Regions from separate parts of the Brevibacillus sp. AG genome, predicted to be linked through region 1. Evidence: riboswitches for the same ligand, from Rfam matches in the RefSeq annotation. Region 1 holds a riboswitch; each other region holds the start of a gene.

Region 1 (5,561 bases):
TTGCCACCAACATGCTTCCATTTGTTCCAGCTGTCTAGCCAAGGGCGCTCCTCTGTTGAAACCTTTACGTCACTCGGAATACTCGCATCACTTGTCAAAATCGTCTCCGCAGCAGATGGGGTCCCCGTATCACCCAATGGTTGATTCACACGGTGATCTCGTCTGCTGTTCTTGCCCCGAATCAACTGAAACCCGAAATAAATAAACACAATTGGCACTGCAATCTGGAACAAATCATCAACCCCGACACCAAACCACATATCCATCGCGATGATGGTCCCCAGGGAGAATAGAATCCCTCCGCCAATCCGATTTTTCTGCCCCCACAAACGAAGGCCGAAATAAATAAGCACCATCGGCCACAAATCAAACAGACCGAACGAAATGATACCCAAACTGTCTAATAAAAGGCCGATTCCCGTAAAAATAATCAGGATACCAGCCAACATTTTGTGCAAACGGGACAGTTTCACAAAAGTCTCCTCTCTCACGCCCCATGCTGATCGTTTTCACTTTGACCATTACGACATGTATATATGAATGCAGGCGGAATGTTCAACAGGGTAAAGTCGATCTTGACCCAGGGAAAACGACCCTGCAACTCAGCTTGGAGTTGTAGCGAATATTGGAATGTAATAAACAGGCCCCCTGGCTTCAGTACAGATTGAACTTCGTCCAGAATTGCTGCCCGCAGCTCTTGTGGAAAATTGGCGAATGGCAGACCTGAGATAATAACATCTGCACCTGCAAGGTTCTGCTCCTCCAAGTAAGACCTAAGTTTAGTCGCTTCCTCCCTGATAGGAAGATCGGGAAAACGTGATTGAAGCATAGAGCGAAAATGGGAATCTCGTTCCACAAGCACGTAATGTGTGCCGGGACGCAAGCGCTGATAGATCGTTTGGGTAAATGCCCCTGTACCAGGTCCCAGCTCCAGGATCACATCGGTTGAAGCCCAATCGACGTTTTTCAACATTTGCTCACATAAAAAACGAGAGCTGGGGATTATACTACCGACGCGTCCAGGCTCAGCGATAAACCGCCGCAAAAAGACCAAGAAGTCCTGCAAGAATCGTACCTCCTAGGGGAAAAGCAGCCTGATGTACACAGGCTGCCGAATTGACACAATCTATTCTACACCTAGTCCCCCAGTTCCTGTCGAATTAGGATTGTACTGGTTTGGCTACCGGTGTTTTCACTTCATTAATGGATGCTTTGATGCTGGCAAGTTCTGCATCGAGATCATCCTTTTCCAGTTCAGACAAAGCGTTCTCCCAAGCACGGTTCGTTTGGCTCCATTGTCCACTCATTTGCGCTTCTGCTTCCATGCGCATCACTTTTTCTTCCATGCGGGCGAAGCCACGGCCTGCGGACTGATTGCCGATACCGACAACTGCTTGATTGACTTGCTTTTGTGTACGAGCTACTTGTGCACGTGCCATCAGTGTGAACCTTTTCGCACGCATTTTATAGAACTCTTCCTTCAGCTCAGCCAGCTTCTCACGCATTTGCGAAGCTGCCTCGGATGCTGACAGGTAAAGACCTTCGTATTCCGCTGCACGGCCTTCGTACTGCTTCTTGTCAGCGAGTGCTCGACGAGCCAACTCGTCTTCTCCCTCAGTCAAGGCGAGCTTGACTTGACGATCGCGTTTTTCAATCAGAGCATTGGCTTCATCCAATTGCTGGCGGAATTTCTTTTCCAGTGCAACCTGACGGGCAACCGCTACTTCAACTTGTCCGATTTCTACTTCCATGTCACGCATATATTGATTCAGCATTACTACCGGATCTTCCATCGAATCCAATGCATCATTCACCGAAGCTACTGTCAGGTCACGCAAACGTTTAAAGATACTCATTATTTTTTCCTCCTCATCATATCACATCATATTGTTCATCCAAAAGACTCTTGCGACGTAGCGTTATTGTTGTCTTCGTGTTACATGTTTCTCCCAAGTGTCTAGCGTATCTTCCTTTAATACTTTTTGGGCCCATTCACGCTCCCAAGTAGGTGGAGCTTGCTTTGGTTCTTGACTGGGACGTAGTAAGCGATATCCCAGATAAATTACCCCAATGGCCAGAAGCGCGTGAAACAGTAGGTCAAGCTTGCCAATCAGCATCAGGAACCCGAATAGAAAGACGAGGATTCCCCAAAAGCGTGAACCGGTTTGTCCCATAATCTTTTTGGCACCGTATATCATGATCACACCGGGAATGATGAACCCGAGCAAGTCTCCGATATCGATACCCACCAGATCTAGAAGAACCAACCCACCGACTAGCAGCAGAACCAGCCCGAGTAGAACTTTGCCAGACCGTTCGCTCATTACTCGCTTACCTCCATTCGTTTTGCATGTGGTGCTTGTGGAACGTTATGCCCTTATTGTAGCCCTCGGTATAGGCTTCCCATAACGGGCGTGCGGTTGGTTTTTCCCTCCGCCCTTGGACGGAGACAATTTCCTGCCCTAATCGGACGAGCTGTCGCGCAAGGCAGAACAAGCCTGCGTCGAAAGGCGGCTTGCTCTGTCGAACGAAAACGTTACAGCATTTGACGGTAATTTTGTGACGAATATGTGAACTAACGGATGAAAAAGAAGGAAAAAAAGGACTGGCGTAGAATCTTCGTAAGAGTGCGTGTAAAAAAACATCGAAAAATAGCCGAATTCCGCTTGGCGGAAACGGGGGAACCACGTTTTTGGGGTGAATGGTTGCTACTCCTAGCAGCCTAGGGCGTCCTTTCGACCGAACCCTTCAGCTAACCTCGTAGGCTCACGAAGGGAGCAGTTTCTTTTGCGCAAGGTGGTTTTATCTTTATTTATGGCTGGAATGCTTGCTATGGGGGCAGGCGCTGCACAGGCTGCTGAGGAGAATTCTCTGGGTGAAGTAGTCAGCGACTTGTACGGTACCCCTTACAAATCTTCCGGCTCGTCCAAAAAGGGCTTTGACTGCTCCGGTTTCACGCGCTACGTATTTGATGCGTTAGGTGTAGACCTGCCTCACAATTCTGCTTCCCAGTACGAATTAGGTACAGAGGTAGCCAGAAAAGATTTGCAGCCAGGCGATCTCGTGTTCTTTAATACGAACGGTCGCAGCATTTCTCACGTGGGTATCTACATTGGAGACGGCACATTCGTGCACTCGGAATCTGGTCGTGGAGTCGTCAACACCAAGTTGAACGATCCATACTACTGGAGCAAGCGTTATGTAGGCGCTAAGCGTCTCAGTGCTCCTGTTCTAGCGAAAGCAGAAACTCCGAAAAAGGAAAAAGCGGTGCAAGCTGCATCGTTGCCGGAAAAACCAGCTCAAAAATAGTCGTTCGGCAAAATAATAAAAAGCCAGGGACACAATGTCTCTGGCTTTTTCTGACGAAATTTAGTACCTGGTCTAAAGAGGTACCCTTACATATTAGAACAACTTAATAACTTACGGGGTTTCTTTCCCTGATGAGGTCAAAGCATGTTATGATAGACAAGACCCATTCTTTGAATGGTATTCCTTATTAATAGAAGTAACTGGGGGTTGTTCCGGTGAAAGATCACATTTTAATTGTCGATGACAATCTGGAGATTATTGAACTGCTAGAAGACATTTTGGAGAACGAAGGCTTCACCGTTTCCTCCGCAGAGAGCGGAGAAGATGCTCTCTCCCTGCTCAGCCAAGGAGAGCGACCTAACCTGATCCTTTTGGATATTATGATGCCCAACATGAGTGGCTACGAGCTCTGCTCTCAAATTCGCCGTGAGTGGGATTTGCCTATACTGTTTCTCAGTGCAAAAGGAAAAGCGGTAGATAAGGTAGTCGGCTTCGAAATCGGCGCAGACGATTACATCACGAAGCCTTTTGATACAGAAGAACTGCTCGCTCGCATTCGTGCCCACCTGCGTCGCTATGAGCGCATTCGCAAGCATACGGAAGAGCAGCCTGAGAAGGAAACAGCCTCTTCTCCGATTACCGTTTTGAAATTCAAGGACCTAGAAATTCATAAAGAAACGTATTCCGTTTATGTATGTAATCAAAAGATTGAGCTCTCTACAAAAGAATTTCAACTGCTCACATTCCTCGCAGAAAATGCGGGCATCGTCTTTACAAGAGAGCAAATCTATGACCGTGTCTGGGGATATGGTTATGGCTCGCTCAATACAGTGACCGTCCATATCAAAAACCTCCGGGAAAAGCTGGAAACAGAGCGTCAGTTTATTAAAACACAATGGGGGACAGGCTACGTATTTATCGGGGAGAAGCTTTAAATGAGCTTACGTAATAAAATTTTTCTCTCCTTCATTGCCTTGATCACACTCAACATCTTGTTGTTTAAATTTGTTTTTCAAGACATTATTGTCGCTCAACTCAAAAATGATCGGCATAATCAGTATCAGGCTGAGAAGGAAGCTGCAGAGAAGGTCATGCTCAATCAACTGCTTCTCGTCAGTAATTTCAAGGACCCAATCGAACGTTTGGAGCTTGAAAAGCAGTTGCCAGACGACGTGATGTACCGCATGCTCGTGAAGGATGCCAATGGAAACACCATCTACAGCAAAACATCACGCGCCTATAATTTGAAAATGCCTTCTCCCTCCTCATCAAACCGTGGCGATTCTTCCAAGCAAAATGACCTCAAAGTGGTAGCTGAGTACCACTTCCAGCAGGAGCCACCGCGTACAGGGGAGATCGTTGTTTATTTCTACACAGATGATTACGACATGATGGCTACGACAGGGGTTTCCATGATGCTTTGGTTTATTTACGGAAGCATTAGTCTGGTAGGATTGGTTCTGCTCGCTTTGTTCGTTCGCTGGATACTACGGCCCGTGAACGAATTATCGCGCGTCACCCAAGAAATCCAGGAAGGGAAACGGTTAGTGACATTTACGTATCGCTCGCATGATGAATTTGGGCAACTCTTTCGATATTTCGGGGATATGGTTGATGAGCTTCGCTTAGCGGAAGAAAGACAGGCCGAAATGATTGCTTCGATCGCCCACGACTTCCGCACACCTCTCACCACGATCAAAGGGTATGCGTCATATATCGGCTCCGGTCGTGTGACGGATATGACCAAAATACAGAAACAGATGAGCAAAATCGAGCTAAAAACGACGGACTTGGAAAAGTTGCTGGATGAGTTGCAGGACTTCACCGCCCAAAGCTCCGAAGTCCGACTCAACATTAATCGTATTCATGTCAAAAGCTTCTTGAGAGGAATCATTGAGGACTATTTGCCGAGGATTAAAGAGACAGGCCTCACCTTTCATTGGAAGCTGCGTATCTCCAATGAACTACACATCGAAGCGGATGAGACCAAGCTACGACGTGTCATGGAAAACTTGTTGAACAACGCCATTCACTACAACAAACCAGATGGCTCCATTTACCTTACATGTGATCAGCGAGAAGGGCATGTCCTTTTTACTGTGATCGACAAAGGAGAAGGAATCGCCTCTGAAGACTTACCGAAGATTTTCACCAAGTTTTATCGGGCGGAAAAATCACGAAATCGCAACAGTGGCGGTACGGGCTTAGGCTTGACGATTTGCAAAAGCATCGTCCGGCTTCACGGCGGAGAT
Region 2 (5,561 bases), on a different contig from region 1:
CGATCAAACCGACCTCCAAGGAAGCTGTTCAACGCATGAAAGCAATGGGATTGACTGTGATCATGATGACCGGTGACAACCGTCAAACTGCTGAGGCTATTGCCCGTGAAGCAGGAATCGATCACGTCATCGCAGAAGTCCTGCCTGAAGGCAAGGCCGCAGAAGTGAAAAAACTGCAAGAACAAGGCAAAAAAGTTGCGATGGTCGGCGATGGTATCAACGATGCTCCTGCACTCGCTACCGCTGACGTCGGTATGGCAATCGGTACAGGTACAGATGTGGCTATGGAAGCAGCCGATATTACCTTGATGCGCGGCGAACTGACCAGTGTCGCAGACGCCATCGAGATGAGCAAACTCACCATCCGCAACATCAAGCAAAACCTGTTCTGGGCACTGGCCTACAACACCTTGGGCATCCCGATTGCCGCAATTGGCTTCCTCGCTCCATGGCTTGCCGGTGCTGCAATGGCCTTCAGCTCCGTATCCGTTGTACTCAACGCACTGAGACTGCAACGAGTGAAGCTGTAACAACAGTAACAAGCGGCTTTGTCCGCCTTACCTATACAACATAAAATGTAAGGAGAGATTTGATCATGACAAATATCACATTGAACGTAGAAGGTATGTCTTGCAACAAATGCGTAGCGCGCATCGAGAATACATTGAAAGAACTGGGTGCAGAAGGCAAAGTGCACTTGGCTGATAAAAAGGTTGATGTTTCCTACAATGAGAGCACATTGACACTCGAAGCAGTAAAAGAAGCAATCGAAGACCAAGGCTACGACGTCGTTTAAGCATCGTGCTATTACTATCGAAAAAAGCTCCTGCCTGATTCCATGAGGCGGGAGCTTTTTGGCTGTTTTGCTTGGAGTAGCTGTAGGGGAGGGGAAGAAGCCCATTTCCAGTCTACGCTTCGGCCTACGCCCCGCAAGGGGTTAGACTGTCCGCTCCGAAATGAATGTCGGGAGCGCTTCAAAAGTAGAGTTTCGAAGATGTATTCGCAGAGGTTGAAGCTGACAACCCCCGCCATTCATTTCTACGTTGAGTTGGGCTCCAGAGGCGCTAGGACTGGAAATGTTCTTCTTCCCAAGCGACTATTGTTTACATCTTGAAAGCAGCATTCAAGGGGGTGCTTCATTAAATGCATGTAGAATCCCAACAGCTTGTAGAGGAAACAGGAGAAATAAGCGAAGATATTTGGACACACCTACCGAGGCGCAGTGAAAAAAAGAGAAACTGCCTTTAGCGTCCACCTCTGAGACACATCTTGAATGGACTACTTTGGACGCGGTTTCGCTTTTTTTCACGGAGCCAGGCACCACATGCTTCCCAGCAGGTGTTCCAAGAAGCTGAGCGTTTTCTCCTGTTTCCTCCCCACCCCACATGCGAGAGAGAATAACGCACGATTCCTTTAATCGAATGAGTAACCGAGAGCTAATCCAATCCGACTCATAAAGAAAGACAAAGTCCGGTTAAAACCGTGCTAAACGAACGTTCACAATAACTGGAAGCGAGCGTATAATCAAATCACGATCAAGCTTAATCAAGAAACAACACATACGGCCTAGTTCCGAGATTCTCGGAAGCGGGGGAACCAATCTTTTGGGGTTAATCCTGAGTGATCAGGAGGGATGAGGAAAAGTCTTCTCTGCCATCCTACCCGTCAGCTAACCTCGTCGGCCAAAGCAGGGAAGGTCATGGATGGATAAAGTCTAGGCATATAATACGCAACAAGGGGATTCCTTGCGGGCGTGTGATAGGCCGATGCAGGCTTTTTCTTTGGGACCTTTGTTCTGGAGAAAAAGGATGGATCGGCCTATTTTTTTATGGATATACCGATGAGCAGCTTACGCCATACAGACGTTATCGAAAAACGTGTGGATCGCTGGGAGGCAGTCGGTACGACATAAACCGCTGACAATCGAAATCAGGAAGACAGAGTACAGGGAGTCCTGAAAAGGGATGCCAGGTATTACGTAAGCCTGCGGATTTTTTACACGAGTAAAAATCAAGCGTGCATGCTTGGTTTTGCTGGAGTGTGGAAACTTCGCAGGCTTTTTGCATTTACGAAAAAACGAAAGATGAGGGATACCATGCCCAAAATGAAGGTCCATCAACTGACAAAAGTGTTCGGCAAGCAGCCCGAGCTGGCCTTGAAGCTACTGGCAGAAGGACGTACGAAAGAACAAATTTACAAGCAAACGGGCCAGTCTATCGGGGTGAATCAGGTCAGCTTTGAAGTCGAGGAAGGTGAAATCTTCGTGATCATGGGCCTGTCCGGCAGCGGCAAGTCAACCTTAATCCGACTGTGTAATCGACTGATTGACCCAACGAGTGGAAGCATCGAGATCGATGGGGAAGAGATCGTGGACATGAAGGCATCGGCTTTGCGCGAGGTGAGGAGGAAGAAGCTCGGGATGGTTTTCCAAAACTTCGCCCTGTTTCCGCAGCGGACGGTACGAGAAAACGTCGAGTTCGGTTTGGAGATTCAACAAGTACCACCAGGGCTCCGGCAAGAAAAAGCACGGGAAGCGCTTGCGCTCGTTGGGTTAACCGAGTGGGAAAATGCGTACCCGGATCAATTGAGCGGAGGGATGCGCCAGCGAGTCGGATTGGCGCGGGCGTTGGCTAATAATCCAGATATTCTCTTGATGGACGAAGCGTTCAGTGCACTGGACCCGCTCATTCGAAAAGACATGCAGGATGAGCTACTGGAGCTTCAGATGACGATGAAAAAGACGATCCTGTTCATTACACATGACTTGCACGAGGCGTTGAGGCTGGGTGATCGGATTGCCTTTATGAAAGACGGAAAGATCATTCAAATCGGCCGCCCGGAAGAAATCATGGCAGACCCAGCGGATGAATTCGTGCGGAAGTTTGTCGAGGATGCCGACCTGTCCAGAGTGCTCGTTGCTGAAAATGTGATGAAACGGGCAGAAGCAATCACGCCTGACAAAGGGGCGCGAGTGGCGCTGCAACTCATGATGGATAACGGCGTGTCCAGCTTGTACGTCGTGGACAAAAAGCGCACACTGCTCGGCTTGATTACGGCGTATGACGTATCACTCGCGATCGATACGGGGGATTCACTGGAGACGATTATGAAAACCGACCTCCCTACTGTTTCACCTGACGCACGTCTGCACAGTTTGTTCCCAATGATGGCAGACCTGCACATCCCGATTGCGGTAGTGGGCGAGCAGCAGCGTTTGTTGGGTGTCATCGTAAAAGGAGCGGTGCTAGGCGGGCTGGTAGGCAAAGTCAATGTCCAAGAACACCAGAGAGCAGAGGTGATGAGTGATGGACGTCGTGCCTAAGCTGCCGATTGGCGAATGGATGGAAGGGTTCGTGGAGGTGCTGGGCCAGTACAAAGGGGTATTGTTTGATCCAGTGTCTATCGTCATTTCTACGATGGTGACTTACTGTTCCACGGTTTTGGCGGAGATACCTTCGCTGATTCTCATCTTGCTGCTGGGGGCCGCTGCGTGGGTTTTTGCAGGGAGAGCGTCAATGGTCTTTACGGTTGTCGGACTTTCTCTCATTCACAACCTGGGGTACTGGGATGAAACGATGGAGACATTGGGACTCGTCCTCACTGCCACCATGATTTCGATCGCCATCGGGATTCCGGTGGGCATTCTTTGCGCGAGATACGATACGTTTCGCAATCTGGTCACGCCAATACTGGATTTGATGCAGACGATGCCAGCGTTCGTTTACTTGATTCCCGCGATCTTTTTCTTTGGCTTGGGTGAGGTGCCGGGAGTCATTGCCTCCGTTATTTTTGCTTTGCCGCCAATTGTGCGTCTCACGAACTTAGGCATACGTCAGGTGCCAGCGGAAATGGAGGAAGCAGCGGATGCCTTTGGCGCAACTGGGTGGCAAAAGCTCGTGAAAGTGCAACTGCCGTATGCGAAATCGACGATCTTGGCGGGAGTCAATCAGTGCATCATGCTCGCCCTGTCGATGGTGGTCATAGCGGCTATGATCGGGGCAAAAGGCTTGGGTGCAGACGTATATCGCGCCGTATCGCAAGTGGATATAGGAAGAGGATTCGAGGCGGGGCTATCCATCGTGATCATCGCTATCGTCTTGGATCGGCTTACTCAACATGCAGGAAAAAAGGAGAGAAACATATGATGAACAAAGCGGTTCCAGCTTTACTGGCAGTAATGATGGGAGCGACAGCTTGGCTCGCAGGCTGCTCCAGTCAAAACACAAACACACAAATACCGACAGCAACGGTAGTCGGTCCTATTTCTTCTGAGACGTCGGACAACGCGCTAGGAGAAAAGCTCGACTACAAAATCATCGGAATCGACGCAGGAGCAGGCTCGATGGTGAAGACAGAGGAAGTCATGAACTTGTATGGCTTGGATAAATGGCAGCTTGTTGAAGGCTCCGATGCAGCGATGACAGCAGCTTTGACTAAGGCGTACGAAGCGAAGGAACCGATTATCATTACGGGCTGGACACCGCATTGGATGTTTAAAAAGATGGATTTGAAATATTTGGCGGACCCGAAGAACGGCTTTGGTGGAGCGGAACAAATCCATACCATCGTGCGCAAAGGGCTGAAAGAGGATCAGCCTGCTGCCTATCAATTTCTGGATAAGTTCTCGTGGGAGCCAGCCGATATGGAGTCAGTCATGGTCCAAATGATTGACGGAAAAGATCCGGAAGTGGCCGCTGCGGAATGGGTAAAAAACAACGAAGTCAAAGTAGCGAAATGGGTGGAGGGCATACAGCCTGTCCAAAAAGAGAAGCTGACTCTCGCTTATGTAGCATGGGATTCCGAGATTGCCAGCTCGCACGTTGTAGAGCATGTGCTGGAGCAGAAGCTGGGGTATGAAGTCGAATTGAGTCAGGTGCAGACTGGACCGATGTGGGCAGGAGTGGCCATTGGGGATGTAGATGGGATGGTTGCGGCTTGGCTGCCGTCTACAGATACGAGCTATTTGAAAAAGTTTGGTGGGCAAATCGAGGATTTGGGTCCGAATCTCGACGGAACCAAAATCGGACTCGTGGTTCCTTCGTACATGAACATCTCGTCCATTGAGGATCTCCAATAAGGAAGGGAGGCGCTGCTATGAAGCATTATCTCGTAATGGGCAAGGGGGAAGCTTTCACTTCTTTTGTCCAAACACTATGCTGTGACAGTTTGCCTGCTTTTTGGGGAAGGAATCCCGGTGCCTTTTCATTGACAGCGGGGCCTTGCGACAAGACGATTCAGCGTTTTTTGCCCATCTCATTTGACGAGTGCTACCGCGATCAGGAATCCTTGCTGCTCTACCATTCCGTCTACATCTTTCCCGATGAGTGGGCGGAGGGACGCGACTTCATTACACTGTTCAAGCAGCTTGGCACCTGCCGGATTTTTGTGATGACGCAGGAACATCGGAACGCGATGTTATACAAGGCGCTCGGGGCGAATCACGTCATTGTGAGCCAGCCCGGGTATAAAGGCTACGGCTGGTTGGCCGAACAGATGAGTGGGTAAGAGAGGAATAGAAAAGGCTCCGCCTGCAAATGAAGGCGGAGCCGCGCTTTGTAAAA
Region 3 (5,561 bases), on a different contig from region 1:
AAGCGTTGGAATATTATGTTAACAGGCTTTGGAACAGTAGGACAGCAAGTAGCCAGACTGCTGGAACAGCGACGGGACCGATACCGCGAGCTATATCAAGCGGATGTCAGACTCGTGGGAGTCATTCGTTCGGCTTCCGGTCTCTATGATGAGAACGGAATTGATTCAGGAAAATGGGAAGACTATGCACATACAAAACAAGCAAAGAACCCATCATGGAACGCGCTGGAATTTATCCAATCGGTTCAACCGGATGTGCTCATCGAGGCTGGTCCTTCTGAAAAAGAGGGAGGACCCGGTCTTACTTTTATTCGCTATGCATTGGAACATGCTATACATGCAATCGCGATTTCAAAAGGTGCGCTTGTTGTCGATTATGCTGGCTTAGCCGCTCTAGCCAAAAAACATGGCGTCGCGTTGAAAGTGAGTGGGGCAACAGCAGCAGCCCTGCCGACGATCGATCTATTGCAGTATAACTTGGCAGGCTGTGAAGTGAACCGAGTCGAAGGCATTTTTACGGGAACGACTAACTTCGTGCTCACAAAAATGATGGAAGAGGGGCTCGCCTGTGTGGAAGCAGTCGAGCTCGCTCAGAAGATGGGGATTGCCGAACCGGACCCTTCTTACGACATCGATGGTTGGGATACAGCTTCAAAGCTCACGATCTTGGCAAACGCCGCTTTTGGTGCGCAAGTAAATCTGACTGATATCACACGCGCAAGTATTCGCGAAATAACCTCGTTACAAATCGAGAACTGGAAAAAGCATACGAAGATTCCCAAGCTGATAGGAAGCATCCAAAAGGAAGCAAATGGCACACTTTCTATAGCAGTGGAGCTTTGTGCAGTGGATCTTACCCATCCATTTGCATCTGTATCAGGTACGACAAAAGCCATACGGGTAGAAACAGATGTCATGGGGGATTTATTGGTCGTTGGAGGAAAATCAGATCCTGTCGCGGCAGCAGCGGCTGCCTTAAAAGACCTTGAACATATCATTAGCAGATAGGTTCATTTGCATGTGCTTCCAGTGTTCCTTAGGAATGAGTCCTTTACAACCGCGAGCATACTAGGGATGCACCACAAAAAACGGCGAGGGGGCCATACGGATGAACCAATCGTCTGATGTCAATGCCGAGCTGCAGCAAGTATCTGCTTACCCAACCAAGCAAAAAATGAATCAAAAGAACGTCGCTTTGGTAAATGAGCAGGATAGCTGCTGCTGTACCCCCAAAAAGCAGGCATCCGAAGCACAGCAGGAATGATGCCTACACGAAAAAGCCGGGTCTCGATTAAGAGACACCGGCTTTTCATTTCGTACAATGCGTTTTATCCGATAAATTCTTGTACCCAGTAGCCATTTGTGACGCCTACACCAATTTTTGTGAACGCAGGGTTCATAATGTTTTGGCGGTGACCTTCACTGTTCATCCATTGTTGCATAACTTCTTGTGGACTTTGTTGTCCCATGGCGATATTCTCACCTGCAGTCGAGTACTGAATGCCATACTGCTTCATCATGTCAAATGGGGAACCGTACGTTGGGCTGTTGTGGTCAAAATAGTTGTTAGCAGACATATCTTGTGCTTTTGCCAACGCTACTTTGGACAATGCTGCATCCATTTGAACAGGCTTGAGACCTGCTTTGGCACGTTCTTGGTTCACCAAATCCGCGACTTGTTTCGCAAAATCACCAGTTTTTCCTTGTTCCGCTTGATTTACTGGTGCGGCAGGCTGAGTGACGTTATTTCTAGGTTGCGCTGGTGCTGGTTGAACTGGTGTTTGTTGTGCTGGTGCTTGTTGCACGGGTGCTGATTGAAAAGATCCTGGTTGAATTGGGTATGGTTGTACAGGTGTAGTTTGTCCTTGTTTTTGATAAAAGTTAAAGAACTGTTGTGCATTTGGTGCTTTTTGGAATTGTCCCATATTTTGACCCACATTGAATTGGAATTGTCCGTTCTTCAATGGGCAGTTAGATGCTGCGGAAGCAGAAGAAGCAAACCCTGTCAAAGCCAAGCCTAGACCAAGAGTCATCGCGATTGTAACAGAACCAAAACGTTTCATTAAACAAATCTCTCCTTTTTTTTGCCTACGAGGTTAGTTGTCGGATTCGGGTTGAGGAAACAACCCTACGCCAATTCGGCGATTCACCCCATGTGGAATTGCTCATCCACTAAAAAGTCCCCCGCACTTCCTTTTCAGAAAGTCTCGGCTTATTTCGTTTGGCATGAACAACGATATCAGACAATCCCAATCGAAATAAAGGAGTAATATATGGCAAAAAGCTAGAATCGTTGATAAATTAGGCTCATTTCGCTTCGTTTGATTGTTCCTTCCATGCGGTTAAGCCGCCTTCCAATGCATTTGCTTGAAAACCATGCTCACGAAGAAGAGCGGCAGCTTTTTGAGCCTTGTTACCTGTTGTACATACAGTAACAATCTGCACATTTTGCGCAAGTTTTTCGGTTTCTTCATCGAACGGCTTGTCCTGTTCTTTCATTAGAAGATAGGGTGCGTTTCGGGTCGATGCATTTTCGTGAACGAGGCTGCCGGTGATAAATTTCTCGACGTCGCGTACGTCCACTAATAGTACAGGCACTTTCTTTTCAAGCATTTCTGATAATTGAATAGTTGTCAAAGTATGATTTTGCAAATGAAATCCCTCCCAATGCTATTGTAACAGAGTATCGACTTCCCAGTATAAGGGTGAACGGTTGCTTTTGTTGGACAACCATGGTAGAATGAGATTGCTACTTGAAAAATTGATACCTAATCATTCATCGAGGTGTTTGTATGCTGATGGATAACATTTTTGAATCCCCGATTCACACTGGCGCGGTCATCGGAGCCGCAAGGATGGAAGAGAGGAAGGGCTTTCATTGTTTTAGGTTTTCAAAAGGTTTAGTTTTTAATTTTGCAGTTCCGTCCCATGACATTTGCATATTTGCTGAGTAGGTAAAATTCACATATCATGAAGGCATATCATAGCACATGATCTGGTATTCCTTCATGATATGTGAGCTTTATTTGCTTCGGTAAATATGACTAGCATATTCAAATTGAATTTTTGGAGGTTTTTTTAAATGCAAACGAACGGAACAGTAAAATGGTTTAACGCAGAAAAAGGTTTCGGTTTCATTCAAGTAGAAGGCGGAGACGATGTATTCGTACACTTCAGCGCAATCCAAGGTGACGGTTTCAAAACTTTGGACGAAGGTCAAAAAGTTCAATTCAACATCGTTCAAGGCAACCGTGGCCCACAAGCTGAGAACGTAGTAAAACTGTAAGTCTCCTTTTAAAAGAAACTGTCCTTTCGAGGGCAGTTTCTTTTTTGGCGTGGTCGTAGAAGTAAAATGTAATGCTCCCCGTTGTCAAGACACGATTTTTTGAGGAATAAGTTATGTCCTCCTTTTCGTAGTCCTAGTGTTTAGGATGCGATTTTTTCGATAGTATGGGCGGAAAATTGATCGGGTTTTGCTTCATTTAGAGATTGATGAGGGCGCTCCTGGTTTTAAAATTGGACATAACGAGCTATCTCTCTGAACTCTTAACGAACTTTATCATCAATACACCATCTTGCAGTTCGGCAGAATAACAATTTTCGTTTAAATTTTCAGTTGAATATTGATATTCGAGAATTGCATCTGCCATTTCTTGAGTGAATCTCCCCTTAAAATACGGTATATTTAGTTTAGTTCCAACTTGAAAATCTTCATCACAACAATTAATATCAATGTGTTCTATTATCGTTTTAACTGGATCGCTTAAATCAGCCCATTTTAAATTACATTGATTATTCACCACTTTCTTCCCCCTTAAAATTATCTTTTCATTACATCAGAAGTTAAGTCATAAAGCACATTATTATTACCCTCAAGTACGATATATCGATGATTGAATTCGTTATTTGTTTTTAGGATGCGATTTTTTCGATAGTTTGGACGTAAAATTGATCGGGTTTTGCTTCATTTAGAGACTGATTTCGTACTTGCCAGCAATTTCGTTCACGGTCTGCTCCTCCCGGAGGACCTCCAGGACAACCTTTGTTTTAAACTATGAGGTATATTGGTTCCGTTTTTCCATGCTCTTATTATAACTTATTTTTTAACCTCCCGTGTCTCAGTCTATGGGAGCATTATAAAAGGCGTTGGGATCGTCCTCAGCGCCTGTTTCTGCATGCGAATGGGATAAAAAAAGGAACTATGGCGTCCCACCATAATTCCTCATTTTCTTCCTACAAAATAGTTAAATACAAGTTTCGATTTCGACAGTTTGGAATTGACTGTCAAGTACAGTAAGACCAACAACTTGACCGCCGCCGATAGTAGTACGGCCATAAGTGGTGAGAAGGACATTTCCGTTGTTTTCTGCTACGGTAAGGCGAACTTCATAGTGGAAAGAAGCGGGGACCAGCGCATTGAAAGCAGTGCGAGTATTCGCAGGGATAAATTGCGTGATGTCAAGCAAGGTGCTAACTGGATTCGTTTGCGTAACTGCGTTACCCCAGTTCAATACTTGCACACGTACTTCAACCTCTTCTGTGTTCAGATTTACCAGGTCGAGGTGAGCGGTGAGAGCACGGGCGAGGTTGTTTTGCAAAATACCAGTCGTTCTCACAGTATTTCTTCTTGGGCGTCTGTGACTTCTTCTTTCCGTAACATCTTGATCGTCGTCGTATTCGATTTCAGACATCCATGTTCACTCCATTCTTGTGTAATCTAGTGGGACAATAATACGATATTGTTTCTTGCCTTGATTTGTAACGGCGAACGTAAGGGGACGAGTAACTATTTTTGATAGAGGATGGTGGAGGTTTTGGGAGAAACGCCTGTATGCAAACAACTAAACTATACGGCTCGATTTGATTGGGGATACGAAGGGGTGGAACAGGTCGGTGCAACATCGGATATGATCGTCATTATCGATGTGCTCTCCTTCAGCACGTGTGTCGATATCGTAACGGGACGTGGAGGGATCGTCTATCCTTATCAGGTAAAGGATGAGTCAGCCGTAGCATTCGCTAAACAAAAAGCAGCGCTGCTCGCTGGAAAACGTGGAGAACCAATCTCCCTTTCACCCGCCTGTCTGAAAACGGTTCCGATGGGAAGTAGAATGGTGTTGCCCTCGCCAAATGGATCGACCTGTACCTTGCTGGCAAAGAAAACAGGGGCGAAGGTAATCGCTGCGTGCTTGCGAAACGCATCATCCGTCGCCAGATACATACAACAGCAGAAAGGAACTGTGACGGTTATTGCTTGCGGTGAACGATGGGGAAATGGAGCATTGCGACCCGCTATTGAGGATATGATTGCGGCAGGTGCGCTGCTTCACGAATTGGAGGAATATCGATTGTCACCAGAGGCCAAAATGGCGGTGGCAGCTTTCCGATCAGCCCAAGATCATCTTCTTGCTTACTTGCAGAAATGTGCTTCTGGCCAAGAACTGATCAGCAAGGGATACCCGGAAGATGTCGCACTTGCAGCGGAATGGAATCAGAGTTGCACGGTTCCAGTGCTTAACGCTGATTTTGCTTACGAAGCTAATTAGTCTTTTCGCATAAAG

What was found. A riboswitch is a leader RNA that binds a small molecule or an ion and turns the genes downstream of it on or off. The one in region 1 is predicted to bind cyclic di-AMP.
Region 2: it holds a riboswitch for cyclic di-AMP, as region 1 does, so the genes downstream of both, POF51_RS27820 (quaternary amine ABC transporter ATP-binding protein) here and POF51_RS09115 (C40 family peptidase) in region 1, are expected to answer to the same signal.
Region 3: it holds a riboswitch for cyclic di-AMP, as region 1 does, so the genes downstream of both, POF51_RS01190 (CAP domain-containing protein) here and POF51_RS09115 (C40 family peptidase) in region 1, are expected to answer to the same signal.

What each region holds. Positions count from the first base shown of each region.
Region 1 is NZ_JAQMYO010000003.1:50,606-56,166, forward strand. Features, by position in the region: gene liaF (cell wall-active antibiotics response protein LiaF) at 1-473, opposite strand, end outside; gene POF51_RS09100 (class I SAM-dependent methyltransferase) at 488-1,066, opposite strand; gene POF51_RS09105 (PspA/IM30 family protein) at 1,161-1,856, opposite strand; gene POF51_RS09110 (LiaF transmembrane domain-containing protein) at 1,920-2,324, opposite strand; cyclic di-AMP (ydaO/yuaA leader) riboswitch at 2,644-2,783, shown strand; gene POF51_RS09115 (C40 family peptidase) at 2,788-3,309, shown strand; gene POF51_RS09120 (response regulator transcription factor) at 3,525-4,244, shown strand; gene POF51_RS09125 (sensor histidine kinase) at 4,245-5,561, shown strand, end outside.
Region 2 is NZ_JAQMYO010000014.1:115,397-120,957, reverse strand. Features, by position in the region: gene POF51_RS27830 (heavy metal translocating P-type ATPase) at 1-530, shown strand, start outside; gene POF51_RS27825 (cation transporter) at 596-796, shown strand; cyclic di-AMP (ydaO/yuaA leader) riboswitch at 1,554-1,700, shown strand; gene POF51_RS27820 (quaternary amine ABC transporter ATP-binding protein) at 2,096-3,322, shown strand; gene POF51_RS27815 (ABC transporter permease) at 3,306-4,145, shown strand; gene POF51_RS27810 (glycine betaine ABC transporter substrate-binding protein) at 4,142-5,077, shown strand; gene POF51_RS27805 (hypothetical protein) at 5,095-5,505, shown strand.
Region 3 is NZ_JAQMYO010000001.1:280,692-286,252, forward strand. Features, by position in the region: gene POF51_RS01180 (homoserine dehydrogenase) at 1-1,008, shown strand, start outside; gene POF51_RS01185 (hypothetical protein) at 1,109-1,264, shown strand; gene POF51_RS01190 (CAP domain-containing protein) at 1,329-2,063, opposite strand; cyclic di-AMP (ydaO/yuaA leader) riboswitch at 2,071-2,223, opposite strand; gene POF51_RS01195 (rhodanese-like domain-containing protein) at 2,308-2,652, opposite strand; gene POF51_RS01200 (cold-shock protein) at 3,083-3,286, shown strand; gene POF51_RS01205 (hypothetical protein) at 3,531-3,800, opposite strand; gene POF51_RS01210 (hypothetical protein) at 4,245-4,616, opposite strand; gene POF51_RS01215 (2-phosphosulfolactate phosphatase) at 4,806-5,546, shown strand.